DNA from 3 places in the Brevibacillus sp. NPDC003359 genome. Region 3 is predicted to be linked to each of the others. Evidence: riboswitches for the same ligand, from Rfam matches in the RefSeq annotation. Region 3 holds a riboswitch; each other region holds the start of a gene.
The links. A riboswitch is a leader RNA that binds a small molecule or an ion and turns the genes downstream of it on or off. The one in region 3 is predicted to bind cyclic di-GMP.
Positions count from the first base shown of each region.

Region 1: another riboswitch for cyclic di-GMP. It lies ahead of ACFYU8_RS30110 (N-acetyltransferase); the one in region 3 lies ahead of ACFYU8_RS28635 (methyl-accepting chemotaxis protein).
Region 2: another riboswitch for cyclic di-GMP. It lies ahead of ggt (gamma-glutamyltransferase); the one in region 3 lies ahead of ACFYU8_RS28635 (methyl-accepting chemotaxis protein).

Region 1 is NZ_JBIAOR010000026.1:8,721-18,587, reverse strand. Features, by position in the region: gene ACFYU8_RS30120 (DNA alkylation repair protein) at 106-813, opposite strand; gene ACFYU8_RS30115 (hypothetical protein) at 942-1,127, opposite strand; cyclic di-GMP riboswitch class I at 1,318-1,406, shown strand; gene ACFYU8_RS30110 (N-acetyltransferase) at 1,600-2,151, shown strand; gene ACFYU8_RS30105 (methyl-accepting chemotaxis protein) at 2,153-3,625, shown strand; gene ACFYU8_RS30100 (alpha/beta fold hydrolase) at 3,747-4,796, shown strand; gene ACFYU8_RS30095 (GMC oxidoreductase) at 4,793-5,107, shown strand; partial or broken gene ACFYU8_RS30090 (YiaA/YiaB family inner membrane protein) at 5,236-5,522, opposite strand; gene yhbH (sporulation protein YhbH) at 5,610-6,767, opposite strand; gene ACFYU8_RS30080 (PrkA family serine protein kinase) at 6,838-8,736, opposite strand; gene ACFYU8_RS30075 (hypothetical protein) at 9,094-9,309, shown strand; gene ACFYU8_RS30070 (hypothetical protein) at 9,531-9,867, opposite strand, start outside.
Region 2 is NZ_JBIAOR010000005.1:243,862-253,728, forward strand. Features, by position in the region: gene ACFYU8_RS16845 (GNAT family N-acetyltransferase) at 107-535, shown strand; gene ACFYU8_RS16850 (APC family permease) at 606-1,940, opposite strand; gene ACFYU8_RS16855 (glutamine--tRNA ligase/YqeY domain fusion protein) at 2,062-3,729, opposite strand; gene ACFYU8_RS16860 (SET domain-containing protein) at 3,809-4,426, opposite strand; cyclic di-GMP riboswitch class I at 4,706-4,794, shown strand; gene ggt (gamma-glutamyltransferase) at 4,977-6,695, shown strand; gene ACFYU8_RS16870 (methyl-accepting chemotaxis protein) at 6,775-8,763, shown strand; gene ACFYU8_RS16875 (glycerophosphodiester phosphodiesterase) at 8,819-9,538, opposite strand; gene ACFYU8_RS16880 (ABC transporter substrate-binding protein) at 9,569-9,867, opposite strand, start outside.
Region 3 is NZ_JBIAOR010000021.1:39,856-49,722, reverse strand. Features, by position in the region: gene cshA (degradosome RNA helicase CshA) at 9-1,535, opposite strand; gene ACFYU8_RS28640 (transporter substrate-binding domain-containing protein) at 1,790-2,647, opposite strand; gene ACFYU8_RS28635 (methyl-accepting chemotaxis protein) at 2,764-4,737, opposite strand; cyclic di-GMP riboswitch class I at 4,810-4,909, opposite strand; gene ACFYU8_RS28630 (formate--tetrahydrofolate ligase) at 5,047-6,675, opposite strand; gene ACFYU8_RS28625 (FAD-binding oxidoreductase) at 6,823-8,187, opposite strand; gene ACFYU8_RS28620 (TRAP transporter large permease) at 8,204-9,478, opposite strand; gene ACFYU8_RS28615 (TRAP transporter small permease) at 9,486-9,867, opposite strand, start outside.

The sequences.
Region 1 (9,867 bases), on a different contig from region 3:
ACGTTAACAAGGTATCATGATAGCACATTAGCAAGGAATAGTCGATACTTTAGCAAACAAAAGCACCTTAGAAATATACGCCAAATAAATGAGAAAAATGTCCGACTAGCAGATGCACGTCTTTTTCTTTTTTCCGACACTCCCTCGTTCCTCTATCTTTTTGATATAGTCCGTAGCCAACGGAACCTTGCACGCTGTTTGTCCGACGTCCACATGTACTTTGCCAATCGCTGCGGCCACTTCCAACGCTTCCTGATGAAGTTCTGGTACATACGCGCCTACTGAAATAACGAATTGATTCATGGTGTACCGTACGCGATTTTGTTCCTGGTGAATCGTCTCCTTCACTCTCATGAGGAGCCGTTTGATTTCTTCTTTATCTAGCAGTTCATCGGGAGTAATCGACAGGTAGTTCGAATACGTATTCCACCCACATGTGGCTACCATCTCTTCTTTTGATTGGAGCCATTCCCGTGCCAGCTCCATGGCAAAATTGCTCTCAGCTGCTACACTCGCAACCGTATATTCGGCGGGCGCGTACCAAGATACTTTCTTTACCCACGCCTGCAGCCGCTCTTTTGTCATGCTCTTCGGGTCAACCGTCAATCCGGCCAAGTACATGGCGTCGTAGTTTCCCGTGTCGTACAGCGCCTGGACGAGCTGCTGGTCACGCTTTACCTCCTTGACCAGCTTTTTCATATCACCGACTCGCACGCCAAACAAAGGCTCTTTAGCCCCATGCCGCAATAACGTTTTTTTCGTCTGTTCTGTCCCCATCGCTTCGAGCTTCTGCATGACTTCTTCCAGCGTCATCTTGTTACCCTCCTTTTTCTTCTATTAATAGGATAACCAGCAGCGTTACCTCCAACACGAAAAAACCCTCCATTCAAAGGAGAGCTTTTTCCTGAAGAGCTTGACGCGCTTTTGCGCTTTTTCTATCTTTACGCCTGACTGGTTACTTTGATATACGAAACATTTCTGACGTTGATGACAACATCATCGTACTGTAACCATCCGCCATCTTGATTTGCGACCATTTGAATGATCTCTTCCGGTTCCGTCGTTTCGATGCTAATCGTTTCGCCGCCCCCGGAAAAGTAAAATTGAATCACTTTTACTTCCTTCATAAAATCCCCTCCTATTCCTTCTAGTTATCGGATAGTTGGAAAATTTTTGTTACGGGTGATTTTCGGGAAATACTTTATGAACAATTAGTTAATTTTCCCTACCAAAACTTGACAAGGATATTTCTTTTGGCTTATATTTTCCATAATTATATCTAGCAAAATTCGACACATATTTACAATTTTTTCTATAAACCGAAAAAGGCAAAGTCATCGAAAGGTGGCGACGCAAAACCACGGGTCTACAGTCTAGTCTTTGACCATGATAGCCGGGTTGCCATCATCTTGTGACCATTTTTTGATGTTGGTAGCTTCGGTTGTTCCATTATGATGGAACGGCCTTTTTTTGTGTTTACTTTTTTGAAAGGAGGATGAAAGCATTTTCATTTTCATTACGGATGGCAAAGCATAACTTTTGAGACGTCAAACTTACACAACATGATTCAATCAGAGAAAATGATGGAGTGGAGAAGTTATGTACAAACAAGTAGAAACCGTACAAGATTTAGCAAAGTTTCATGAAATCAAAGAAGCAGTCTGGACAAGCATGGGCTTCGAAATGGAGTACGCGAAAGAAGGCTCTGCTCTGTTCCTTTTAATCGCTGATGATGGTGAAGCTGGTGGAACGTTTGAGATGACACCCTTTTCCAAATCAAGTCCTTATATGAAATCACTTTTTCAAGATGCTGTTACAGCAGACATGAAAGTAATGGAGGTAGACAGTCTCGCTGTTTTGCCGAAATACCGCGGACAACTAGGGCAGAAAGGCATTTGCCTGATGATAGATTTCGCTGAAAAGCATGGTTACACCCACGCAATCGGTGTAGCAGATCCTACTTTTTTTAAGTTTGTTAACAAGAAATACCAAGTAAAGGCAACTCAGACCAGAGATATCGTCTTTTACAAAGGGGCCGACGCCATTCCGACCCTTTTCCACTTAAAAGAAGTCTATGAAAATAAGCACGATCCCAAATATTCCTGGTACAATTCGTCATCCAACCAAGTAAAAGTTGAGGTAGGTGGGTAACATGGATAACATTGATCTATTGAGAAGAAGAAACAATTGGGTCGTAATCGTATTCGCAAGTATTATTACGGTTGTTCAGGTCTTAAACCTTTTTCTAGGCGTATCGTACACATTCGTTCTCACGATACTGGGTATTTTGTATGGCGTGCTGGCACCTTTTACTTACATCTCCAATCGCCCGAGCTTCCGTGAAAAAGCAGCGCCCTTCATGAAGTTTTTCAACCTCGCCGTAATCGGGATTTTCATGTTCATCATAGTTGGACTAGACCCGCATATGATCAATATCATGACCATTATGTTCTTTGTAGCAGTCATGGGGATTTATCAAGACCGACTCATTAATATTTTGACGATTGTATCAACATTGGGTATTGTCTCTTACTACTTCCTGACACAAAGAGAGACGATTTTCCATTCGACTAATAATCTTGATCTGATGTACTTCCTGCTTACCTTCTGCTTCGTCTCTGTCACGAGCATGATGCATGCAGTATTCAATAACAAGCTGCAACAAGAAAGCGAGCAACAAAAGCAAGAAGCGATTGCCTCGAAGGAATCGTTGCAACGTGTTCTGGATCAGATCAATGAATCACTCGGCTCTATGCAAGACTATCAAGAGAATTTGAACAAGGTGACGGATGGCGTGAACATTCGTGCTGTGGAAACAGTTGCTTCCCTGCAAGACATTATGGAGTCCTTTACGATCCAAACCGGCAATACGGACGAGCTGCGTCGGGAAATGAGCTCGACGAATCTGCAAGTTGAGGACATGACCCGCTCTGTTACGGAGATGCATGAGTACGTAGAATCGACCAAAGAAGCCACTAACGAGAGCGGCAAACGCATCGGCAACATCGGCAATGACTTTGAACGATTCATCACGGATATCCAAGGTACGAATCAGCTGATCCAAGAGCTCAATAAGGAAACTGAATCGATTGGGAAAATCATTCAAACTATTTCCGAGATTTCTGCACAAACCAATCTGTTGGCACTCAATGCCACGATTGAAGCATCTCGCGCAGGTGAACACGGCCGAGGCTTTGCTGTCGTAGCGGATGAAGTACGCAAGCTGGCTGAATCCTCCAAGCTATCCTCTGAGTCGATCTCGAACCTGCTCATGACCATACGCGAAAAAATGAAGCTCGTATCGGATATGATTTCCGAGTCACAAACTTCTTTTGAGAAAAATAGCGAGGGCATCCTCGAAGTACAAGAAATGTTCACCAATGTAGACAACTACATGCAAAACTTTGCGGATAAAACGAAAAACCTGCAAGAGTTCATCATCCATGTTCACAGCATGATTCAGGAAGTCGGCGCAAAAGTTGAAGTCAACGCAGATATTACCGACAAGAACAAAGAGAGCCTGGAAGAAGTGCTTGTTCTCGTTTCTGAGCAAAAAGAAGAAGTCGTTAAGGTCTCTGGCGGCTTTGAGAAAATCGAACAGCAAATGCGTGGTCTCCATATGTAACCTTCCTACAACCGCCTTTCAAGGGCGGTTGTTTTCTTTTTTCATTTTGTAACCGAGCAGATATATAATGTAAATATTCTGATATTTAATATCTTACACAATGAAAGGAGGCACATCATTAATGGATGCACGAATTGAAACAAAAACCATTCAGACCAATCGCCTGCTTGTTTCCTATCTGACAGCAGGCGTACCGGATGGAGAACCGCTTCTTCTCATTCACGGCAATGCATCCTCCAACTTGTTCTGGGATGATACCATTGCGGCGCTGTGTGACCAGTACCGTGTGTATGCTCCTGATATGCGTGGCTATGGAGCAAGTGAAGCATTGCCAATCGATGCAACACGCGGTTTGCGAGACTGGTCAGATGACCTTCATTCATTTATTCGGGCATTGGACTTGCCAACACCTGTCCATCTTGCCGGCTGGTCGTTGGGTGGAGGGATCTCAATGCAGTTTGCCATCGATTACCCGCAGGAAGTCCGCTCTCTGATTCTAATAGCCCCCATGTCCCCTTACGGCTTTGGTGGAACCAAAGATATAGCTGGCACCCCGTGCTACAACAGCTTCTCAGGCTCGGGTGGTGGAGCCGTCAACTCCGAGCTGGTCAAAAGGATAGCAGCCAAAGATATGGGCAATGAATCTCCCTCCAGTCCTCGTAATGTCATGAACCAGCTATATTTTAAGCCCCCGTTCCAAGTTGCCCCAGAGCAGGAAGACCGTTATGTGAGTGCAATACTCTCCACTAGGATTGGAGAGAACTTTTACCCTGGTGCCTTTGATTACGTAAACGATTGGCCCGGTGTTGCTCCTGGAACGACGGGGATTACGAATGCGATTTCTCCCAAATACGTTAATTTGTCCGGGATTGTCCAGATGGAACCGAAATGCCCGATTTTGTGGATTCGCGGTGCGGATGATGCCATTATCTCGGATCAATCGCTTGCTGATTTCGGTACGCTGGGCAAGCTTGGCTATGTACCCGGATGGCCGGGGGAAGACGAATATCCCCCGCAGCCGATGGTCTCACAAATTCGGGATGTGCTGGAACAATATCAGCGAGCTGGTGGTTCCTATCAGGAGATTGTCATGGAAAATGTGGGGCACGCACCACACATCGAGAAAGCAGAGGAGTTTGTACAGCTCATTCGAAAAACCGTCAGGGCATGACCCTGGCGGTTTCATTTTGCGATCTATTGGCTTCCTCCCCCGCAGCCTATGTTCGAGCATCATTAAATAATTTCACTCACTATGGCGGGCAATGCAAAATGGATAAGAGTATTCTCGAAGGAGTTGTGGATGGACACCTGAATGTTTTTGGGACGACAAACCTGAAAGTCGCTGATCTATCCATCGCCCCTATCCTACCTGATGGTAACACTTCCACTCCGGCACAGATCATCGGTTTAAACTCAGTACGATTTATCCGTGAAGAGGCGGAAGACCATCATAACGATGATTGTGACGACGATGATGATTAATTTACTCGATCCTATGTGGCTGTAGTCTGAACCGTTACCATTTCCCGAAGCTCTACCTCTTCCTGACAAATAGCCCATGATTGATTCATGGGCTTCTTTTATCAGCCATCCCTCAATATGTAACCAGGTTATTTGTTCGTGTCTTTCTCCGCTTTCGATACCTTCAAGTTAATTTCTCGATCCTGCTCCTCGATAATCGCTCGATCCTCTGCATTATCTCTCACTACTTTTTGCGTCAAAATCGATCCAACTGCTACCAGAAGCATGCATGCGATATAGTACCCCTTTTCGTGCAGTTGAAGACCAGTTGCATTGTATAAACCGATGGAAAATAGCAGTACCCCTGCGCCTAATGTAAAGTATGCCAAGAAAGTGAAGGCCCCGTGTTGCGCATCCGATGCTTTTGTGGATACATAGTAACACCCCTCACATTTTGTTCATGTGGCTCATGCTAACAAATATAAGTCAACCGGACGATTTCTCGCCCGGTTGCCTCCATAGATTACTTCACCGCTTCTTTCTTGCCAAAGAAAGTACGCAACGCCTTGTATACCTCGCCCTTTTCCCGAATGACACAATGCATGAATTTCGGCTCTTTGATGTGGCGATACGCTGACATGAGGGTGCTGTGCCTGTTATACTGATTCACTTCGCCATAGCCGAACATGTTGCATCTCTCCATGAGCTCTTTGACTAGCTTTACGCAACGCTCATTGTCAGACGTGAGGTTGTCGCCATCAGAAAAATGGAACGGGTAAATGTTGTACTGTGATGTCGGGTAGCGGCTATCGATGATCTCCAACGCTTTTTTGTAGGCAGAGGAGCAGATCGTCCCCCCGCTTTCGCCTTTCGAGAAAAAGGTGTCCTCCGTCACTTCCTTCGCATCCGTATGATGGGCGATGAAGACGATCTCGACTTTTTCGTACTTGGTGCGCAGAAATCGTACCATCCAGAAGAAAAAGCTGCGGGCGATATACTTTTCAAACACGCCCATCGATCCGGAAGTATCCATCATCGCAATAATGACTGCGTTGGAATGAGGCTTGATAATCTCTTCCCACGTCTTGAAACGCAGGTCATCATCCGTGATCCCCAGCTCCATATCACTGTAGCCTGCCAGCGCATTTCGGCGGATGGCCGCAATCAGCGTACGTTTTTTATCAATGTTGCCCATCAAGCCTTTTTTCCTGACATCATTGAACCGAGTCTCTTCCACGACGATTTGATCCTCGTCTTTTTGTTGAAGATTCGGCAGCTCCAGCTCGGCGAAAAGCATCTCCTGCAATTCTTCTACGCTGATTTCTGCCTCGTAGTAGTCTACACCTGGCTGGTCCCCGGCTCCCTGACCTTTTCCAGGCCCTTGCGCTGGATCGCCGTCACGAGCTACGACATCGCCTACTTTACTGTTTCCTTTACCTTGACCGCCATGTTTTCCCTTTTGGAAGTTAAATCGCAATCGGTATTCATCCAGGGAGCGAATAGGGATCTTAATGACTTCCCGACCATTCGACATGATGATGTTTTCTTCGCTGACGAGATCGGGCAGATTTTTTTTGATCGCTTCTTTCACTTTTTCCTGGTGTCGATTTTGGTCCTGGTACCCTTTGCGGTGCAGCGACCAGTCTTCCCGGGAGACAATGAACGACGATTCATCTTTCATGCCGTCTCCTCCTAGCAACTGGCGCAATCTGCGCCGAATATGACGTGCTCCTCATGTCGCCAACGATCTGTCATCTGTTCAACAGGCTTCCCACGTAGCGCAGCAACTCATTTGCGCAAACCGGGCAATATTGATGCTCTTCGATAAGGCGCTTGGTGACCTCATTAATTTTCTTGAGCTGATGTTCATCAGGCGTTTTGTTCGAAGTCGTAATCTTGACGACATCCTTCAGATCGGCAAACAGCTTCTTCTCGATAGCTTCCCGCAGACGATCATGTGTGCTGTAGTCAAAACGCTTCCCTTTACGCGCATAGGCCGAAATACGGATGAGAATTTCTTCACGGAAGGCCCGCTTGGCATTTTCTGAGATGCCGATTTGCTCCTCGATGGAACGCATCAGGCGCTCATCTGGATCCATCTCCTCACCTGTAACGGGGTCGCGGATTTTGTTCATGTTGCAATAAGCTTCCACATTGTCCAAATAGTTATCCATGAGCGTTTTAGCCGACTCTTCGTAGCTGTAGACAAACGCCTTCTGCACTTCTTTTTTCGCCAGCTCGTCGTACTCCTTGCGCGCGATAGAGATGAAGTTCATATACCTCTCCCGCTGCTCCTTGGTGATGGATGGATGCTGGTCAAAGCCTTCTTTTAGCGCCCGAAGAATATCAAGCGCATTGATGCACTCCGTGTCGCGGCGGATCAGGGCACTGGAGATACGGTTGATGACATAACGCGGATCAATACCGGACATTCCTTCGTCGGCATGCTCGTTACGCAGCTCTTCCAGATCGGCTCCCTTGAAGCCTTCCACCGATTCACCATCATACAGCCGCATCTTTTTCAGCAGATCTGCCCCTTGTTTTTTCGATTCTTTCAGGCGGGTCATAATGGAAAAGACTGCTGCTGACCGGAGCGCGTGTGGAGCAATATGCACATAACCCAAGTCGGATTGCTTGATTAATTTCGCGTATATTTTTTCTTCGTCACTGACACGCAGATTATACGGCATCGGCATGACGATAATCCTTGATTGCAGTGCCTCATTTTTCTTATTCGCAATAAATGCCTTGTACTCCGATTCGTTCGTATGCGCCACAATTAGCTCATCTGCAGAAATGAGGGCAAAACGACCTGCCTTGAAGTTTCCTTCCTGTGTCAGCGACAGAAGATGCCACAAAAATTTCTCGTCGCATTTCAGCATTTCCTGAAACTCCATCAATCCGCGATTGGCTTTGTTCAATTCACCATCAAAACGGTAAGCACGAGGGTCGGACTCAGAGCCGTACTTCGTAATCGTCGAAAAGTCGATGCTGCCCGTCAAATCGGCAATATCTTGTGACTTCGGATCGGAAGGGCTAAATGTACCGATCCCGACACGATTGGCTTCAGAAAACAAAATCCGGTGAACAGGGAAATCCTCGATGCACCCTCCGTATTCGTTCTCCAACCTCATCCGGTTATAGGGCGTCAATTCTCCTTCAATCTTGATTCCCAGCTCTTCTTCCACCTCTGGACGCAGATCGTGCGGAATGAGATGAAGTGGTTCTTCGTGCATGGGGCATCCATCCAATGCATAGATCGCTCCAGCTTCCGTCCGGGAATACTCTTCCAGTCCTCGCTTCAGCATCGTCACGAGCGTAGACTTACCGCCACTGACAGGTCCCATCAAGAGCAAGATGCGTTTGCGGACATCCAGACGACGTGCAGCTGAGTGGAAATATTCCTCTACTAGGCGCTCAACAGAACGATCCAGTCCGAAGATTTCTCGACTAAAAAATTGATACGAACGTGAGCCGTCCTCGTTCTCTTCAACCCCCGCACTTTTAATCATGTTGTAGACGCGTGAATGCGCCGTCTGGGCAATTTGCGGATTTTTACGTACCAGTTGCAAATATTCAGCGAATGTTCCTCTCCACATCAGGTTTTCTTCGCGGGCCCGGTGCTCAGCGATCCGTTTTAAAATGTCCATGTTCGACACTCCTCCCTCTTAAGCCCCTCTCTCTTCCCAACTACAATGTACTCTCATGTATATGTCCGCCTGCGGTCACGCATTCACGTGCAAGCCGTTTTCTCCGGTTGCCAACAGGCTCTTACAGCCTTTACATATGTGTATGCGAGACATCAACACAAGTTTCAGCAATCTTCCCATAAAAATACGGCACACTGCTTTTTTACAGCTCGGAAGATTACGGAATTGTAAGGTTTAACAAGCGTAGCTGTAAGTTGATTCGATGGTTTGTAAGCACATCTCCCCTGTAAAATACAATCATAAGCAGCATACACGGAGGCCAATACGGATTGGCGTAAAATAACAGGGGGAACGATCATGGACATTCAAGTAGAACGCATTCAAGTGAAAAAAGGACTTTATTTGACCGGCATTGCGAGCTTGGTGATCCTTGCGATATTTATTTACCAAGCAGTGACAGGAATGGAACTCGATACGGGTGAAATACTGAGTGTGTATATTTCGCTTAGTGCTTTTTTGAAACTTGTACATGACTATCGAAAATTGTCTCACTTCAGGGCACAGCAGCTTTAATTCGTTTGCAAAGTGGGCAGGCTACGCTATAATGGAAGTAGTTTGTTTACGAAAGGAGCTGTCAAACGTGGGTACATTTATCGTAGCATTGGTCTTCGGAGCTTTTCTGTTTTTCATGCTGACAGCTGGCTACAACGAGGACAAAACCTGGAACATGTAAGGATCATCCAGGGAAAAAAGCAGGCTGCCTACTAGGGCAACCTGCTTTTTTTGTTTTCTTGTTATTTCTTATTCTCTTTCTTTTCTGCTTTTTTCACTTCGATCTCGGCCTTGATTTCTTTTGCACTCTTTCCTGCTGTGTCAACGCCCCACTTGGCAGCCTTTTCTTTCAGGTTCTCGAGTTGTTCTTGCTTCTTCGCTTCTTTTGCTGCCTTTTTCTCAGCGTTTTCTACTTTTTTAGCTTCTTTTGCATCTTTAATAGCCGCTTTTACTTCCTTCGCGGTTTTACCTGTCGTGTCAACGCCCAGCTTTCCAGCTTTATCGTTTAGCTTGGCGAGTTGTTCTTGCTTCTTCGCTTCTTTTGCTGCTTTTTTCTCAGCGTTATCTGCTTTCTTTGCT
Region 2 (9,867 bases), on a different contig from region 3:
ATATTGGTTACCAAAGCCACGTGCGGCGGTGTCTTCCATACACCCTCGTGATATACTAGTAGTCAAACTAATCAAATATTCAAGATAACTAAATAAAGGAGTTATCATGGGACAATATTTAATCAGAGAGAGCACGAAAGATGACGCTGATTTAATTGAGCAAAGAATCGTTGAATACAATGAATCGAATGTTCCGTTTGAACTGACCATTCCTTTTTCAAAAATCAATAAACACGTTCGTGATGAAGATGGCAATATCATTGCGGGAATAAACTGTGTGTACTATTCTTGGAGATGTTTGTATATTGATGCTTTATGGGTCAGAGATGATTTGAGAAAGAACGGATTGGGAACCAAGCTTCTTCTTGAAATTGAAAACACAGCTAGGGAGTATGGAATTCATTTGATTCATTTAGATACTTTTGATTTTCAAGCAAAGGACTTTTATGTAAAACACGGGTACGAGATACATGGTGTACTCGATGATTGCCCTCTTTCCCATCAGAGATTTTACCTACAGAAGAGAATTGATTAGCAGTCTAATCTTCCGCAAAAATGTAGCCCCACATCCAGTAATGGGTGTAGGGCTCTTTGTGTTCCACATGTTACTCCTCAAACTTCATCATTTTCAAATTGCTTTTCTTGATTTTCACCAAATACAACAAATAAATCAGTCCGATAAAGCTCCATAGCAAGCCCAGCATCATGGACGTTGTTTCGAGGTTGACCCACAGAAAGGCGATGAACGTCGTCCCGATAAGTGGAGACAACACGAAGCCCCACCAATCCTTGATATGCTTGTTCTTTTGTTTGCGGAAATAGTAAGCCATCACGCTGATGTTCACAAAGCTAAAGGCGATCAGCGCACCGAAGTTAATAAAGGAAGTTGCCGTTATCAAATCCATATACAAAGCGAACAGCATCAATGCTCCGACCAGCAAGACGTTAAGCAAAGGTGTTTTCAGCTTCGGATGTACATAACCAAACCAGCGTCGAGGCAAAAATCCATCCCGTCCCATTGCGTACAACAAGCGCGTCACGCTCGTGACAGATACGAGCCCGGATGCCAACGTCGAAGACAAAGCTGCCGCCAAAAACACCAATTGAAAAATCGTCCCTCCGATAAACAATGCAATCTCCGCAGAGGCCGCTTCTGGATCAGACAATACCGAAACATCAGGAAATAATGATTGCATGAAATAAGAGGCCGTAATAAATAACGCTCCCCCTGCGATTGCCACGAGCATGATCCCGCGAGGAATTGTCTTTTTCGCATCGACGGTTTCCTCTGTTAACGTGGTTACTGCATCAAAGCCAAGGAAGGAAAAGCAAAGAATCGACGCACCGGAAAGGAGTGCAATTACAGACAGGTCCGGTGACACAAATGGACGAAGATTAAATACTTGCCCAAGCCCATCGCCTTGCATAAGACCACGGATTGCCAATCCCGCAAACAACACGACGACCACGACTTGAAAAAGCACCAGAAACGAGTTGACGGATGCTGTCACCGTTACGCGAAATACGTTTAACCCCGTCACCAAAACAATGAAGCCAATAATCCACCACGCCGTCGACACGTCAGGAAACACAGACGATAGGTATACCCCCGTCAACAAGGCGTTAATCATCGGTAAAAACAAATAATCCAGCAAGGACGCCCACCCTACCAAAAATCCTGCATAGGGATGAATCGTTTGCTGCGTATACGTATACGCGGTTCCTGCTGAGGGGAATAGCCGTACCATCTTTCCGTAGCTTGCCGCCGTAAACAGGATCGCAAGAAGTGTGACTGCATAAGCAGCAGGAACGTGCCCCCCCGTTTCTCCAGAAACAATGCCAAAGGTGTCAAAAACGGCCATCGGGGCCATGTAGCCCAGTCCAATTACGACAATATGCCGCAACTTCAAACTACGTGTTAGTTCTGCTCTCCCGTTCACTGCCTGTCCCCCTTTATGTAACAGAATAATTATACACGCTGATTTATAATCACGAAAGAAAAAAGCACTGCTGCACACGGGTTCTCCATGCACAGCAGCGCTTGATTTATATGAGTATTCCCTATGCTTTTGGCAGTTCAAAGGAGCTCTTCAACGATACAATCCGGTTGAATACGAGCTTATCATCTGTCGTATGCTTCGGATCGACATTGAAATAACCATGACGGAAAAATTGATACTTGTCTTGTGGTTTGGTTTCTTTCATATTTGGCTCCACATATCCTTGCACGACTTCCAACGAATTCGGGTTAATGTTGTCGAGGAAAGTACCCTCCGCATCTTCATCATCCATAATCAATGGCTCGTACAATCGGAATTCAGCAGGAACCGCATTAGTCGCATCCACCCAGTGAATCGTACCTTTTACCTTGCGACCTGTAAAACCGCTGCCGCTCTTGGTCTCAACATCATATGTGCAGTGCAGCTCGATCACGTTGCCGTCCGCATCCTTCACGACGTCATTGCATTTGATGAAATACGCGTGCTTCAGACGCACTTCATTTCCCGGGAACAAGCGGAAATACTTGCTCGGAGGGTTTTCCATGAAGTCGTCCTGCTCGATGTAGATTTCGCGGGAGAACGGAATTAGGCGGTTGCCCATTTCTGGGTTCTCTGGATTGATTTCCGCATCAAGCATCTCGACTTGTCCTTCCGGATAGTTCGTGATGACGACCTTCAACGGATTCAAAACAGCCATCGTACGTGGTGCCTTCAACTTCAGGTCCTCGCGAATGAAATACTCCAGCATTTTCTCGTCAACGGTGCTGTTGGCGCGCGCTACCCCTACTTCACGAGCGAATGTACGAATCGCTTCCGGTGTATAGCCGCGACGACGGAAGCCTGCGATGGTTGGCATGCGCGGGTCATCCCAGCCGTCTACTACATTCTCATCGACGAGCTGTTTCAGCTTGCGTTTACTCATAACGGTATTGGTCAGGTTCAAGCGGGCGAATTCGTACTGGCGTGGTACACTCTCCATTTCGCACTCGCGGACTACCCAGTCGTACAGTGGGCGATGATCTTCGAACTCCAGTGAGCACAAGGAGTGTGTCACGCCCTCAATGGCATCCTCCAACGGATGAGCGAAGTCGTACATCGGATAGATGCACCATTTGTCGCCCGTATTGTGATGGGTTGCATGGGAGATTCGATACAGAACCGGATCACGCATGTTGAAGTTCTGAGAGGCCATATCGATTTTCGCACGCAGCACCTTTTCCCCGTCCTTGAATTCCCCTTGGCGCATCCGTGCAAACAGATCCAGGTTTTCCTCCACAGATCGGTTGCGGAACGGACTATCTGTGCCTGGCTCTGTCCATGTTCCACGCATTTTACGCATGTCTTCTGCAGACAGATCGTCTACGTAAGCCAGACCTTTTTTAATCAACAGCACTGCACGGTTGTACATCTCTTCAAAGTAATCAGATGCAAAAAACAACCCGTCCCATTTAAAGCCAAGCCATTGAACGTCCCGCTTGATTGCTTCTACGTATTCGATGTCTTCCTTCACCGGGTTGGTATCGTCAAAACGCAGGTTGGCCTTTCCGGAAAATTCCTGTGCCAACTCAAAGTTGAGGCAAATCGCTTTCGCATGTCCAATATGAAGATACCCGTTCGGTTCTGGGGGAAAGCGGGTAATGATTTCCTTTACTTTGCCCTCTTGCAAGTCATCAATCATGATATTGCGGATAAAATTGGATGCCGCTACCTTGTTTTCCAATGAAATCAACCTTTCACTTCACCTTTACATTCCATAATACTGATTCTCTACCCAGAGTTCAACAAAATCGGGTCGTTGACCGACCCGCTCACGTCTTCCATTGCTGCCTCGTTTGCCATTGTGGCCTGCAATACAGATGAATGACAGAATCAACCGCTAAGCGCTGCTCCGTGATCCCTCGAATCGTTGCGAGATGCTTTGGGGAAATCAGATGCAGCAAGGGCTGTTCAACATGATTGAAACGTTGGAATGCTTCCACTGCAATTCGATCCCACTGTGGATAATATCGAAGCAAATCATCAGGCATCACCCTAGAGCGATCCGTGTCGGACTCTGGCAAACAATCAAAAGGTTCATCCAGATTCAACGTCCCATAATCATCAGTCAGCTCTTCACCCGGCAAAATATCCCGTGCAGCCAATTCCAGATCATACATGGTAGGCACACAATTCGCGTGAAAGCTGTGGTTCACGTACCTTGCCTTATCCCAACAAAGAATGTACTTTCCGAACTGGTTCTTGAATGAATATTTTTGTACGTCCTGTTTTCGTAATGAGTCAAGTCTTTCCACAAATGCCGGGTCCAATACCTGATCCAGATCGTCTTGTGCCCATACAATGGTTCCTTTGGGAATCAGCTTTGTCGCAAACACACCGTACCCGATCTGAGCGTTCCTATAGCGCAATTCTGTATCGGGATGCATCATGGCTGATGTTTCACTCCTTGGCAATTACAATGCCTTTTTACTATCATAAGCAGTTCAGCCCCAGGAGGTGTGTGAAACTATGACAATCCACACTCCATTTTTCAAGCCCCTTTTTCACATTGGAGCCATCTTCAACACTTATTTTCTGGATGAAAATAATTTTTCTTATTTACCCCAAATGTTAAATAGTCTATATTATTGGCAAACGGAGTTTTATTAGGAACATTTTCCCACGACGATCAAATCAGTATATGTGTCAATTTACTACTTCATCCATTGATATCGAAACGGCATACCCGGGGAAATCCGGCGACGCAAAGCTACAGGGGCTACCTCCGGAACAGCGGACACGCTTGCCAGCTACCGAAGTATTGATGTAGGACGAGACCAATGATCCTATATCATTGGTCTTTTTTTGCGCTCATTATGTCTATTTTTGTCTATTTTTGTATGTTTGTGTATTTTTAACTTTTAAAGGAGGTGGGGCAACAGCGGATAGCCGGTTTAATGAAATCATTATTCTATTCATCATGAAGGAGGTTTCATAGGAATGTCATTCTGGAAGAAACTCTCGACCGTCGCGCTGACTGCTGTCTTCGGGTTATCAACATTCTCTGGGGCACAAGCTGCAAACCGTCCAACATCGATGTCACCGAACGCAATGGTGACGACTCCTCACTATCTGGCTACGGCTGCGGCCCTGAAGACATTGGAAGACGGTGGAAATGCAGTAGATGCTGCTATTACAGCCGCTTCCACATTAGCTGTCGTCTATCCTCATTACACAACCATTGGCGGAGATAACTTCTGGCTCATCTACAATGCCAAAACAAAAGAGCTGAAGGCGCTGAACGGCAGTGGTCGCGCAGGCGAAAAGGCAACCATCGACTATTACAAAAACAAAGGCTACGAAAAAATCCCGTCCCGCGGTTATGAATCGGCAAACACTGTCCCTGGTGTCGTCTCCGGCTGGTGGGAGGCGTACAACTACGCCCATAAAAGCATGGGCAACAGTAAGCTTCAATGGAACAGACTGCTGGAGCCTGCCATTGGATACGCCGAGAACGGATATCCAGTCTCCCCCAACCAAGTATATTGGACGAAATACGCCACAGATCCAACTGACAATGACTTGAAGAATCTTCAACGTTTTGATGGATTCCGTAAAACATTCCTGAAGCCCAACGGCGATCCCTATGCAGCAGGCGAAATCCTCAAACAAAAGAATCTTGCCAATACTTTGCGAATCATTGCAAAAAAAGGCGCTGACGGTTTTTATAAAGGAGAAGTTGCTAAAAAAATCGTAGCAGACATGCAAGCCAACGGCGGATTACTCACGTTGAAAGATTTTGAGAAGCACACCTCCACTTGGGCAGATCCAATTTCGGTAGACTACCGCGGTTATAAAGCGTACAACGTTCCGCCTAACTCCCAAGGCATGGCATCACTCTCTATTCTTAATGTTTTGAATAACTTTGACCTCAAGAGCATGGGTGAAGGAACACCCGATTACTATCACACGATTGTGGAAGCTACCAAACAGGCTTTTGCTGACCGCGACAAATGGCTGACTGACCCTGCCTTTGTGGATATCCCTGTGGATGAGCTGTTGTCCAAGCAGCACGGGAAAGATTTAGCTGCGCGCATTGATATGAAGCAAGCCGCCAAATCCGTAGAACCGCTTGATCCAAAAGGCGATACAACCTGGTTCGGGATCGTCGACAAAGATGGAAATGCAGTGTCCATCATTCAGAGTCACTATTTTGACTGGGGTTCCGGCATCGTAGCGAAAGATACGGGCGTCCTTTTACAAAACCGCGGAAGCTATTTCTCTTTGGATTCCAAACACATCAATCACTTGGAACCAGGAAAACGCACCTTCCACACAATTAACCCAGCTATGCTCTTTAAAAGGGACAAGCCTTATCTTCTCTACGGAACACAAGGGGGAGAAGGACAGCCGCAAACGCAAGCCGCTCTCGTCACGCGTATCATCGACTTTGGTTTCAGCGTGCAAGACGCAATCGAAGCGCCAAGATGGCTGCATGGACGCAACTGGGGATCTGCTTCCAACAATCTCAAGGTGGAAAGCCGCATCCCTCAAGAAGTCCTGGACGAGTTAATTAAACGTGGGCATCCAGTCGAAAAGCTGGAAGCAGCCTATACCGATACGATGGGACAATCCGGCGCAATCCTGATTGACCCACAAACCAATGTAAAATTTGGCGGTGCTGACCCTCGCGGTGAAGGCGCAGCAATGGGATATTGATATTTTGTCAGACTGCTGAGTTAATCTCAGCAGTCTACCTTTATTATATTCAATCACGGATTAGGAGCGGAAAAACCCTATGTTTTTGTTCAACAAACTCAGGAACAAAATGATCCTTTGGTTTCTCGTCGTGGCCGTCATTCCACTTGCTGCCGTTTCGTTGTTTATCACGAGTAGCTTTTCATCCATTCTGATTGATAAACAAAAATCATCCTATGTTGACCTTACTTCCAGTACAGCCATAGCTATGGATCAATATCTGGACCGGCGTATGACAGAAATTCAAATTTTAGCCCGTACCTCGGATATTCAATCCGATGATGCAGCGGCAAAAAATGAATTCATCCGCAAGTTTACCGAGGAAATGAAACTGTATGACGGAAATACGTTTATCGCAAGCGATGGAAAAGTAACGGCTGATACGTTCCCCAAAAGCGTTGGAATCAATCTTGGCGAGCGCCAATTCTTCAAAGACGGTATGCAGGACAAGCCCAGCTTCTCCGATGTCCTTGTTGCGAAGACAACTGGCAATCGCTCTATCATCGTCGCTTCCCCTGTAAAAGCGAAAAACAATGAGAAACTTGGTGTCTTGACCGGGCTCGTCAATGTAGATGACTTCACAGCTACATTTCTCAAGAATTTGAAAGTAGGCAATGATGGTTATCCGATTCTCGTTGATAACAAGGACCAGATTCAGTACCATCCTACCCAGGATCTGATCGGAAAACCGCTTGAGGAATCCGCTCTGCCGCAACCATTAATAGAAATCCTTAAATCAGGAAAAACGGAAAAGGGCTCATACAGCTACTCGGACAATGGCAAGGAATACGTTGTCACCTACTCCCCCATTCCTAAGACCAACTTTGGCTTGTATCTGCATATCCCTGTCGAATCCATAACGTCTGCGGTTTCATCCGTTACCACCATGGTTACGATCATTGTCATCGTTGTTGTTGCTGTCGTGATCGCAATCGCATACGCTGTTTCTCGGCAAATCTCACGCCCTATTGCGGCAGTTGCCTCTGTGGCTAACCGCATTTCCGAGGGTGAACTGACTGTACAACCCTTGCAAATTCGAACCAAGGATGAGGTTGGACAGCTATCCCAATCAGTAAACACAATGGTGCTCAACCTGCGAACGATTATTCAACAAGTAAATGATTCAGCTTCAGATCTTGCTTCTGCAGCAGAGGAATTGTCGGTCAACGCCGACCATACGAGCAAAGCTACCGAGCAAATCGCAATAACGATTCAGGAAGTAGCTTACGGTGCGGAAAAGCAAGTGAAGAGTGTAGAGGAAAGTGTCACGGCAATTCAAGGCGTATCGACAGGGGCTCAGCAGGTTGCCACGAATGCACAGCAATCCGCCGAATCGGCTTTGGGCGCTTCCCAAATTGCAGTGGAAGGCAATCAGGCCCTTCAGGTCGTTATCAACCAGATGCAATCGATCGAGAACACTGTCGGTAACATTGCCGATATCGTCAAACGATTAGGAAACAGCTCGCAGGAAATCGGACAAATCGTACAAGTCATCACCGCCATAGCTGAACAAACAAATCTGTTAGCGCTTAACGCAGCTATTGAAGCGGCGAGAGCTGGTGAACAGGGGCGCGGATTCGCCGTTGTGGCAGACGAAGTGCGCAAATTGGCTGAGCAGTCCGCGCAATCCGCGCAACAGATCAAACTGTTGATTACGACGATTCAGCTCGAATCAAACCAGGCTGTTCTTTCGATGGAACAGGGCACCAAAGAGGTCGCCACTGGACTTACGGTCGTTAACAATGCAGGCAAGTCCTTCGAACAGATTCAAGATGCTGTCACGCAGGTGGCAAGCCAAATTCAAGAAGTAAAAGCTTATTCTGAGCAAATGTCTTTTGGCACCAAACAGGTGGTAGAATTGGTCAGTGTCATTGAAGACGTAGCGGAGAATTCTGCTGACGGAACACAAAGCGTGTCGGCCGCCACAGAAGAACAGCTGGCAGCTATGGAAGAAGTCAGTTCATCAGCTACTTCTTTGGCAAGAATAGCCGAAGAACTGCAATCTCATGTAAGCAAATTCAAGATATAGTCCAAACAAAGAAAGCCGCCCGGCATGTTGCCTGGCGGCTCTTTCCTGCTTTCACTTATACAAACTCCCACATCCGGTCAGGATGGTTGGTGCAAATTTGAACCTGGGGATGCCACGAAATGACTTCGCGGATATGCTTCGGATCATCCAAAGTCCACACGATGACTTTGAAGCCTTTTTCGATCGCGGCTACAGTTAGCTCACGAGTCAGGAACGGATAGCCCATGGAGAGAATCGTCGCACCTGCTGCCTCCATCTGTTCCAGCATGAGTACAGGACGGCCATATACAATCAGGCCTGTCTGCACTTCTTGATCGAGCGTGCGAACGTGACGGATCAAATCGTGGTCAAATGAAGTCAGGTACACCTCTTGCTTCATTCCATGCTTTTCTACAAGCGCGAGCACCTTTTCTGCGATACCAGGATACATGTCACTTGTTGCTTTCAACTCGATATTTAGCGTGCAACGACCTTTTACTGCGATCAGCACTTCCTCCAGTGTAGGGATTCGCTCGCCAGCAAACTTGTCGCCAAACCAGCTCCCTGCATCCAGCTCACGCAGCTCTGCCAAGGTATGATCCATGACCAGACCGCGGCCATTGGTCGTGCGTTCCAGCGTAAAGTCATGAATCAGCACCGGAACACCGTCACGCGTCAGCTGTACATCAATTTCCATTCCTTTGATAGCTGGCTCTGCCAAAGCCAGTCGAATCGCTGTCATTGTATTCTCCGGGGCTTTGCCTGACCACCCGCGATGTGCCATACAAATGTTCATGTCGCCAGCTCCTCTATCGTTTCGATTCTGTTATTTTTTCAAAAGCTTGCTGCCTTTTTCCGTCGCCGCTTGCATCGCTTCATCTACAGTCGCTTGGCCAAGCATAGCACGCTGGAGTTCTTTTTGAATCACATCCTGCAATTCTTTGTAGCCTGGAGCCATTGGACGAGGGTAGCCGTATTGCAGCTGATCTACCGCGACCTTGAAGTTTGGATCTTTTTCATAGAACGCCTTCATTTCAGCCGAATCGATTGCTTCTGTTGTGACAGGCATATAACCGGAAGCGATCGACCAAGGAACCGTTTGCTCAGTATCGGTCATCCACTTCA
Region 3 (9,867 bases):
TTCAATTCCTAGCTGCGCGGTGGACGAGATTCGCCACGTTCGCCACGTGGACGGGAATCGCCACTGCGTGGACGAGAGTCACCGCTGCGTGGGCGAGATTCGCCGCCGCGAGGACGAGATTCGCCATTGCGTGGGCGAGATGGACGCTTTCCGCCAAATCCGGAACCAGAGCTGAAGCCACCTTTTCCTTTTGGAGGCAGCTTTTTCTTCCCTACACGAAGAGGAGCCTCTTCAGTCAGGCGAACAGGAGTTATATCCGGCTCTTTGGTCAACAGCTTGAGTGCTGCGGATACCAGCGTTACGGAATCAACATCCTCCAGCAATTGTTCTGCCAATGTTTTGTAAGCAGACAGATCATCTCTGCCAGACGCTTCCAGGATTTTGTCTACCGTCATTTTTTGTTGACCTTCCATAGCTTCTGCCATCGAAGGAACGGCTTGACGCTCCATGCGACGCTTGGTCGTACGCTCAATCAGACGCAGATGGTCGATTTCACGGGAAGTGACAAACGTGATTGCCAGACCTGTTTTACCAGCACGTCCTGTTCTACCAATACGGTGAACGTAGCTCTCGGCGTCCTGTGGAATGTCGAAGTTGAATACGTGCGTAACACCGCTGATATCCAGACCGCGGGCTGCAACGTCAGTCGCCACCAATACTTCGATTGTACCTTCCTTGAACTTGCGCAGTACGCTGTCGCGTTTTGCCTGGTTCAAGTCTCCGTGGATACCTTCTGCTCCATAACCGCGCTTGGTTAGCGCTTCGGACAGCTCATCCACTCTGCGCTTGGTTCTACCGAATATGATAGCCAGCTCAGGCGAATGAATATCCAGCAAACGGCACAGAACGTCGAATTTTTGTCTTTCTGCTACTTCCATATATTGCTGTTCGATGTTTGGTACGGTTACTTCTTTTGCTTTCACTTGAATGATGGTTGGTTCGCTCATGAACTGCTGAGCGATTTCCTGGATCGCTCTTGGCATCGTCGCCGAGAAGAGCAATGTTTGACGATTGGTAGGAACCTCTTTCAAGATTTCCTTGATATCGTCGATGAAGCCCATGTTCAGCATTTCATCCGCTTCATCCAAGATTACCATCTCAATCGCATCGAGACGAATCGTTCTTCTTCTCATGTGGTCCATGAAACGACCAGGTGTTGCCACGATGATTTGCGGGCGTTTTTTCAACGCCTTGATTTGACGCGTGATGTCTTGGCCACCGTAGATTGGCAGGGCAGAGATGTTTTTAAATTGGGCAATTTTATTAATCTCTTCTGCCACCTGAACAGCCAGCTCACGAGTAGGGGTCAGTACAACCCCTTGAATGTTGCCGTTGGTTTCGTCCAAGCGCTCAACCAGTGGAATACCGAATGCAGCCGTTTTACCAGTACCTGTTTGTGCCTGACCAATCAGGTCACGACCTTGCAGTGCTACAGGAACCGTTTGATCCTGAATCGCTGTTGCCTCTTCGAAGCCCATGTTGCTCAACGCTCTAACAATGGAGTGATGTAAGCCAAAATCATTAAAAGTCGCCAATGAATGTCAGTCTCCTTTATCAATACCTTCATATATAAAATTCTCATAAAAAAGGGCACTATTCCTTACCATCCGGAACATGCCCTTTTATCCCCGATTGTACGTAGCACCCTAAAGAACATAGCTGTAATCGTACCATGCAATGCCTGAAAAAGCAAACTGCATATATACCCAAATCGCCTGATTTTGTGCGAATGCAGTCTGTAAAAAAATTACAAAGCAGCCCAGAATCAGGCTGCTTGTCTGTTATCGAATTATTTTACCCATTTGTTGTAAAGCTCATCAAACATTCCTTGCAGTTTCATCTCGTCCATCCACAGATCCAAGTAGTTAGCGAAGATGGTGTCTCCGCGATGAATCATGTACGCTTTTTCACTCTTGGTGAACGGGTTGTCGGTCAGAGCTGGGTACAGACGGGAATCTGCTTTGGAATATACAATCGCTTCCAGCGTATCCGTGATCATCACATCATACTTTCCACTCGCTACCAGACCAGGAATGTCGAGGTTGTTTTGTTCAACCGTCACGGTTGCTTTTGTCAGATGCTCACGAACGAATTTTTCGTTGGTGCCGCCTGGATTCACACCAATGCGCACCTCTGGCTTGTTGATGTCTGCTACACTCTTAAACTTGTCCTTGTCTTCTTTACGGATGAGTGGAGCTTTACCGAACTGAATGTAAGGATCGCTCATCTGTGCTTTTTTCTGACGGTCTGTGTTGCGCGTAACGCCTCCAACAGCAATATCGAATTTATTTGCCAAGAGATCGTCCATCAGTTTCGGCCAAGAGGTTTGGACAAAGCGTACCTCTACTCCCAAGCTTTTTGCGAATTCTTTCATTGCGTCGATATCGTAACCTTCAAATTCGTTCGTTTTTGGATTCAAATATGTAAACGGTTTGTAGTCACCTGGAGTACCTACAAGGATGTAGCCTCTCGCAATGATTTCATCCAAACGAGACTCAAACTTCTTCGCTTGCGGTTTTTTAGCAGCTTCAGCAGCTACGGTTGGGACAGGCTTAACTGCCGTTGCAGCAAAAGCACCTGTTCCTCCTGTCATGAGCATGGTTGCAGCGAGTGTGCTCGCCAAGATTGTTTTTGTAATTTTTTTCATCTGGTTTCTCCTCCTGTTAAACGGTAATGAATTTAGTTATCGGAAACAAACTCCATCATCCCCTAATGGCATCCCCCCTTTCAAAGAAAAGGTCTTACAACTTTTCGAATTGCCTCTTACACAGTAAACCTGCGGATTCCTTGCTGTAATTCTTCTGCCACTGCGTTCAACCGCTCGACAGACTGGTCAATTTCCTGGATGGCTTGAAGTTGCTCTTCGGTTGCCCTTGCCACTGTTTGTGCATCGAGTGAAGCATGTTTCGCGATGTTATGCATTTCATCCACAGAAGCACTCACCTGCTCCGAGCCTGCTGACATTTGTTCAGATGCTGCGGATACTTCCAAAATGTGCGCGGCAACGTTACGGGACGATTCCAAAATATGCCCAAAGATTTCGCGAACCTCTTCTACCAGTTGAATACCTTGCTGTGCGTTTTGGTTGCCCTCGGTCATGACCTCTACCGCGTGACGAGTATCCTGCTGGATTTCCCCGATCAGCATCGCGATTTTGGATGCGGATTCCTCGGATTGGTTTGCCAGTTTTTTCACCTCTCCGGCAACTACAGCAAACCCACGTCCATGTTCGCCAGCACGTGCTGCCTCGATCGAAGCGTTCAACGCAAGCAAGTTGATTTGCGAGGTCAACTGACTGATCGTATCAAGAATGCCTTCGATTTCTTTGGATCGATTGTTTAGCTGCTCGATGGCTACTGTCGCCTTCGATGTCCCCTCGCCAATGCTTCCCATCTGGCGAACGGCCTGCTCTACCACGGCAGTCCCTTGCTCGGCCTGCTCTGTTGCTATCTGGGCAGCCTCAGAAACATGTGCCGACGTCTCCGCGATTTTCACGATGCCTGCGGCCATGTCATTCATAGACAACGCGACATCCTGCGAGCTGGTTGCCTGCGCCTCTGCTCCCTCAGAAATTTGTGCGATAGACAAGCCAATCTGGTTGATGTTTTCCGTCGCTTGTTTAATACCTTCCGATACTTCCTGACTAAAACGCTGTACTTGATCAGACGACAAAGATACGTCTTCGATCAAATTTTTCAAGTACGATACCGTCTGGTTAAAGTCACGTGACAAAACCGCGATTTCGTCTTTTCCGTCAACGGTTACTGTCTCTCTCAAATTCCCCTGAGACACTACATTTACAGCGTGATTCAGACGCTCAATTGGTTTCACCATGCGTACCGCCAAGAAATAAACGAGGACAACCCCAATAGCCAACACGATGAGGGAAATGACCATCAATCGGGCCGATAGTTGGTCGACAGGAGCATGCAGCTCAGCTACAGGTGCCGTAATGTATACGCCCCAGTTCAAATTGGTAGGAGCATAGGACGCAAATCGCGCTGTATTTTCGTATCTGTATTGGGCGATTCCATGATTCCCTTTCTTGATATCTTCGAAGGCCGTTTGCAGTTCGAGAATACCCATGTTGAGAATCGATTCCTTCAGAATGTATTCACTCGTTGGGTGATAAATAAATGTTCCTGTTTTACTTACTAAAAAGGCGTAGCCAGATTGGCCGAACGTCTCTTCGGACACTTTTTTCTGGATGTCATCGATTGGGATAGTGGAACCGATATAACCGTATTGACGATTGTCCTTCATCATTGGAACGACAAGCGTCACGATGTTATTCCCTGTCCGCTTCGAAACTACAGGCTCGGAGACAACTACCTTCCCTTCCCCCTTGCTGGCTTCCTTAATATGCGGACGATCCGAGATATCGGTCACTTCACCCTTGAAATTGATCACTTTCTTTCCGCTTAAATCATGCGAAAAGAAGAACGTCTCAAACTCGGGGTTTTTCTTTTGGGCTTCTTGAATGAGCTTCAGGTCATATTCGACATTGTTATCAGCCGACATCAATCCTCCCACCGCTCTTACAATCTCAATTTTTTCTTGAAAGAAACCATCAATACGAATCGAGAGGTTGCTAGCTGACAACTCAGCTTCTTTGTCCAGACTGTCTGCCAATAGATTGGAAGCACTCCAATAGCTTGCACCGCAAACCGTGCCCAAACTTATGACCAACAACAAGCACAAAACGATAATTAGCTTATTCTTCAAACTATTTTTCATACCGAACCACTTCTCCCTTCTCTTCTTTCAACAAAAAAAAGACTGCCCACCGACAGCCCATCATGACCACGGTATGGCAACCCGGCTGTCCTAGCTGCGAAAATCATCGACTTTCGTCCTTAGACCCGTGGCTTTGCGTCCCTGCCTTTCAACAGGTTTGCCTTTGTCATTCCTTGTTGTTTTTTCAATGAAAGTCCACTTTTTTTCAATCTCACCTTTCATTTCCCATAACTTTCCGCTTATAAACCTCAAAATGGAAAAAAAGCTGACAACCTTTTACAGTTGTCAGCTTTTCGTCAAACTTTTTCATTAGCTTAATCCGCTCACTTGCCCATCCTCGTCTACATATAACGATTCAGCAGCCGGCTTTTTCGGGAGTCCTGGCATTGTAACCAAGCTTCCGGTCAGTGCCACGATAAAACCAGCTCCTGCTGATATGCGCACCTCGCTCACTTGAATCGTGAAGTCTACAGGTGCCCCCAACAGATCAGCACGATCCGTAAAGGAATACGGTGTTTTCGCCATGCACACAGGCAGATGGGACATGCCCATTTCTTCTACCTTTTGCATCGTTTTCAGCGCAAGCGGCGAAAAGACAACCCCTGATCCACGGTATACTTCTTTTACGACCGTCTCAATCTTGTCTTTTATGCTGAGGTCTTCCTCATACAAGAATCGGAAGGAGGAAGGCCGCTCTGCTGCACGAGTCACTTTTTCAGCCAGCTCGACACCGCCTGCTCCTCCTTCTGCCCATACCTTGGAGAGTGCCGCTTCGGCTCCGGCAGCTTGGCACAGCGCAATTACGGCATCAATCTCTGCCTGGGTATCCGTCGCAAAATGATTGATAGCAACCACTGCTGGCACACCGAACTTCTGCAAGTTTTCCAGATGTCGCTTGACGTTTTCGAAGCCTTTTTCCAGAGCAGACAAGTTCTCCACTGCCAGATCAGGTACTTTTACCCCGCCGTTGAATTTCAAGGAGCGAACCGTAATGACCACGACAGCAGCCGATGGTGTCAGGCCTGCTTTTCTGCACTTGATGTCAAAAAACTTCTCCGCTCCCAAATCCGCACCGAAGCCCGCCTCTGTTACGACGTAATCCGCTAGCTTCAAAGCTGTCTTGGTTCCAATCACACTGCTGCACCCATGCGCGATATTGGCAAAAGGCCCGCCGTGAATAATGACCGGAGTCCCCTCGATTGTCTGTACGAGATTGGGCTTGATGGCTTCCTTCAAGAGAACGCACATCGCCTCAACAGCGTTGATTTCTTCTGCCCGTACAGGCTGATCATCGAAATCGTAGCCAATAATGATATGGTTCAACCGCTCGCGCAAGTCTGCCAGATTCTCGCTTAGGCATAAAATTGCCATGATTTCCGAAGCGGTCGTAATCATGAAGCCATCCTCACGCGTCATCCCATTGCCATCACCCATGCCGACCACAATGTTGCGAAGAGCGCGGTCATTCATGTCCATCGCCCGTTTCCAAACGATTTTCTTTGGATTGAGCCCGCGCGGATTACCATGGAAAATATGATTGTCGATCATCGCTGCCAACAAGTTATGTGCAGCTGTAATCGCATGAATGTCCCCTGTAAAATGCAGGTTAATTTCATCTGCCGGGAGAATTTGTGCCTGGCCGCTTCCGGTTGCGCCTCCTTTGATCCCCATGCAAGGACCCAAGGACGGCTCGCGAAGTGCTGCAATTGTTTTCTTCCCGAGATAATTTAGTGATTGTGACAGACCAATCGTCGTGAGTGTCTTGCCTGCTCCCGCTGGATTGGGGTTCATCGCTGTAACAAGAATCAGTTTGCCATCAGGGCGATCTTTCACTTGCTCCCATAGTTCATCTGATAGTTTGGCCTTATACTTTCCGTATAGCTCCAAATGCTGTTCTTCGATACCTGCACTCTTGGCAATTTCAACAATCAGCTTCATTTTTGCCTCCCTGCCACACCAGAATAAAATGCACCAGTTACCAATCTTCTACATTCTGCATAATCATCCTTTCTCCTCTCCTCTTCGACACATTACGCAAAAGAAAAAGCCCACACTCCGACAAACTTTCAGAATGCAGGCTCTCTTTTATTTTGCGAAAATTTTTCCCGGATTCAAAATACCGTGCGGGTCCAGTACATGCTTCATGGCTTGCATGACGTCCAGTGCTTCTCCGTGTTCCTTGCGCTGGTATTTGATTTTCCCCACACCCACACCATGTTCTCCGGTGCAGGTTCCTCCCCGACTCAATGCGTATTCGACCAGATGGGCATTTACTTCCTCGGCACGCGCCACTTCTTCGGGGTCATTCAGGTCGATCATCAGTATAGCGTGATAGTTCCCATCCCCCACATGCCCTGCAATCGCTCCATCCAGCCCAGCACGATCAATCGTTTGTCGCGCGTCCACAACAGCTCCTGCCAGCTCGGATATTGGCAAGCATACATCTGTCACCATCAGCTTTTTCCCAGGAGATTTGTGCAGGAAGGCATACGCCAGGTTATGACGAGCGTCCCAGAGCTGTGAGCGCGCCTTCGAATCGGTTTCAAAAAGAAACTGCGTGCAGCCATGGCCATCGGCGATGTTCTGAGCAAAGTCGATATCATACGCGAGCCCTTGTTCACTGCCGTGGAACTCGATAAACAGCGTTGGTGCTTCCGGGTAGCTCGTTTCCTTGTAAAGATTCACTTGTTGGATGGAACGCTCATCAACCAGCTCGATTCGCGCTACCTGGATACCTGCACCGAGAATATCCACGACAGTATCGACGGCATCCTGAACAGAAGGGAAGCTGGCACGCGCCGCTGTTGTCGCCTCAGGAATGCCGTAGACACGCAAGGTCAGCTCTGTGAATACACCAAGCGTTCCCTCCGACCCGACAAACAGCCCAGTAAGATGGTAGCCTGAGGAGGATTTGGCTGTCATGCTCCCAGTACGGATGATACGTCCATCCGCCTTCACCACTTCCAGATCGCGAACCTGATCACGCATCACGCCATAGCGGACAGAGGTTGTTCCACTGGCGTTGGTAGCTGCCATCCCACCCAAGGTCGCGTCCGCGCCAGGATCGACGGAGAAAAACAATCCGTGCTTTTTCAATTCTTTATTGAGCTGGGTACGCGTCACACCTGGCTGAACTCTTACGAGGAAATCCTTCGGTCGTACCTCCAGCACTTGGTTCATCAATGAAAAATCCATGCTGATTCCGCCCGCGTAAGGAATCGCGTGCCCTTCCAGACTGGTCCCCATGCCAAACGGCGTTATCGCAATGCGCTTTTCGTTGGCCAGCTTCATGATTTGACTGACTTCCTCTGCCGTCTGCGGAAACACGACTACATCTGGAAGATGCGGGGTATGGTACGATTCATCATGACTGTGGTGCTCTAGCACAGTGGGGTTAGTCGATACTCGTTCTTCCCCCAGCAGTCCCACTAACGCTTGCTTGTAATCCACGTTGGTTCCCCCTCCGTTACTTGCTCAAGTTAACAAGGAATAAGCTGATTTCAGGAATGTAGGTGATGAGCATCAAATCGACGATCATGATGACCAAAAACGGAATCACCGCTCGCTCAATCTCCGTATTCTGGAGCTTCGCAATATTTCCTGCTACCAACAAATTGATCCCAACCGGTGGCGTCAGCATACCGATGGCGGAGTTAACTACCATGATCACCCCGAATAGCACCGGATCAATTCCCAAAGAATTCGTGATCGGCAGCAGGATTGGCGTCAGGAGAATGATCGTAACCGCCGTTTCCATAAACGTCCCCAAAATGAGCAACAAGATGTTAATAATGAGCAACGTGATGATCGTGCTGTCGGTAATCCCCAGCATGAATTGCGCAATTTCCTGCGGGATGTTTTCCCTCGTCATCAGATAACCAAAAGCATTGGCGGTCGCGATAATGAGCATAATGACCGCTGTCATACTGGCAGAGCCTGCGAATATTTCCCCCAAGTCCCTCCACTTGATCTCCCGGTAGACAAACAGCCCGACAACCAGACCGTAAATCACGGCTACCACTGCTGCTTCCGTCGGAGTAAAAATGGCTCCGTATATACCGCCAAGAATAATGATCGGCATGAGTATCGCCAAAATGGCGTCCTTGAATGCCTCCCATATCTCTTTGGGTGTATACTTCTCTCCGCCACCCCAACCGTTCTTCTTACTAATCCAATACGAGTACAGGATCAGCGAGATCGCTACGAGAATACCCGGTCCAATCCCGGCAATAAACAAGTCGCTAATCGAGGCACTCGCTGCTACCCCGTATAAAACCATCGGCACGCTCGGAGGAATCATGACGCCGATCGTTCCGCCTGTTGCATGCAAGGCCGCAGAAAACCGGACATTATACCCTTTTTTGACCATGTGCGGGATCAAAATTCCCCCTACAGCTGCTGTTGTCGCGGCAGAAGAACCCGATATCGCTGCAAAAAAGGTACACCCCATGACCGCCACGATAGCCAACCCTCCTGGAAGATTCCCGACAATCGTATTCGCAAAACGAATCAGCCTGGCCGAGATTCCGCCTGTTTCCATCAGCTTCCCTGCCAAGAGGAAGAACGGAATCGCCATCAGTGGGAAGGAATCTGTCCCGTTGAACATTTTTTGAATGACAACGAGAAGAGGGATGTTTCCCTCCAGCATAAACACGACAACGACAGATAACCCCAGTGCAACCCCAATCGGTACGTTCAGGATCAGGAGCACCAACAGTGTTAAAAACAAAATCGTACCCACAATCTGGTCACTCCTTCCCGGTAATGTCTTTCCACGTCACATGGATCACGTTCATGATGAGTAGGGCACCGCTGATCGGAATCACCATGTATACGTAGCCCATGGGAACGAGCAGAGTGGGTGAGGTTTGTGTCATGCTTCTCGCAGATAACACGTAGCCTTGCTGAACCATGACGAGAAAGAAGATCAGACTACACAAAGCGGCAATAACCAGCACTAACTTGTTCATGCGAGGCGACAAATACTTTTGAATGTACTCCGTACCGATGTGTGCTTTGATCGACATCGCGTACGCTGACCCCAGAAACGTGATCCAGATCAACAGATACCGAGCCACTTCCTCCGTCCAGGCCAAGGGCTGGTCGAGCAAAAAACGGAAAAGCACCTGC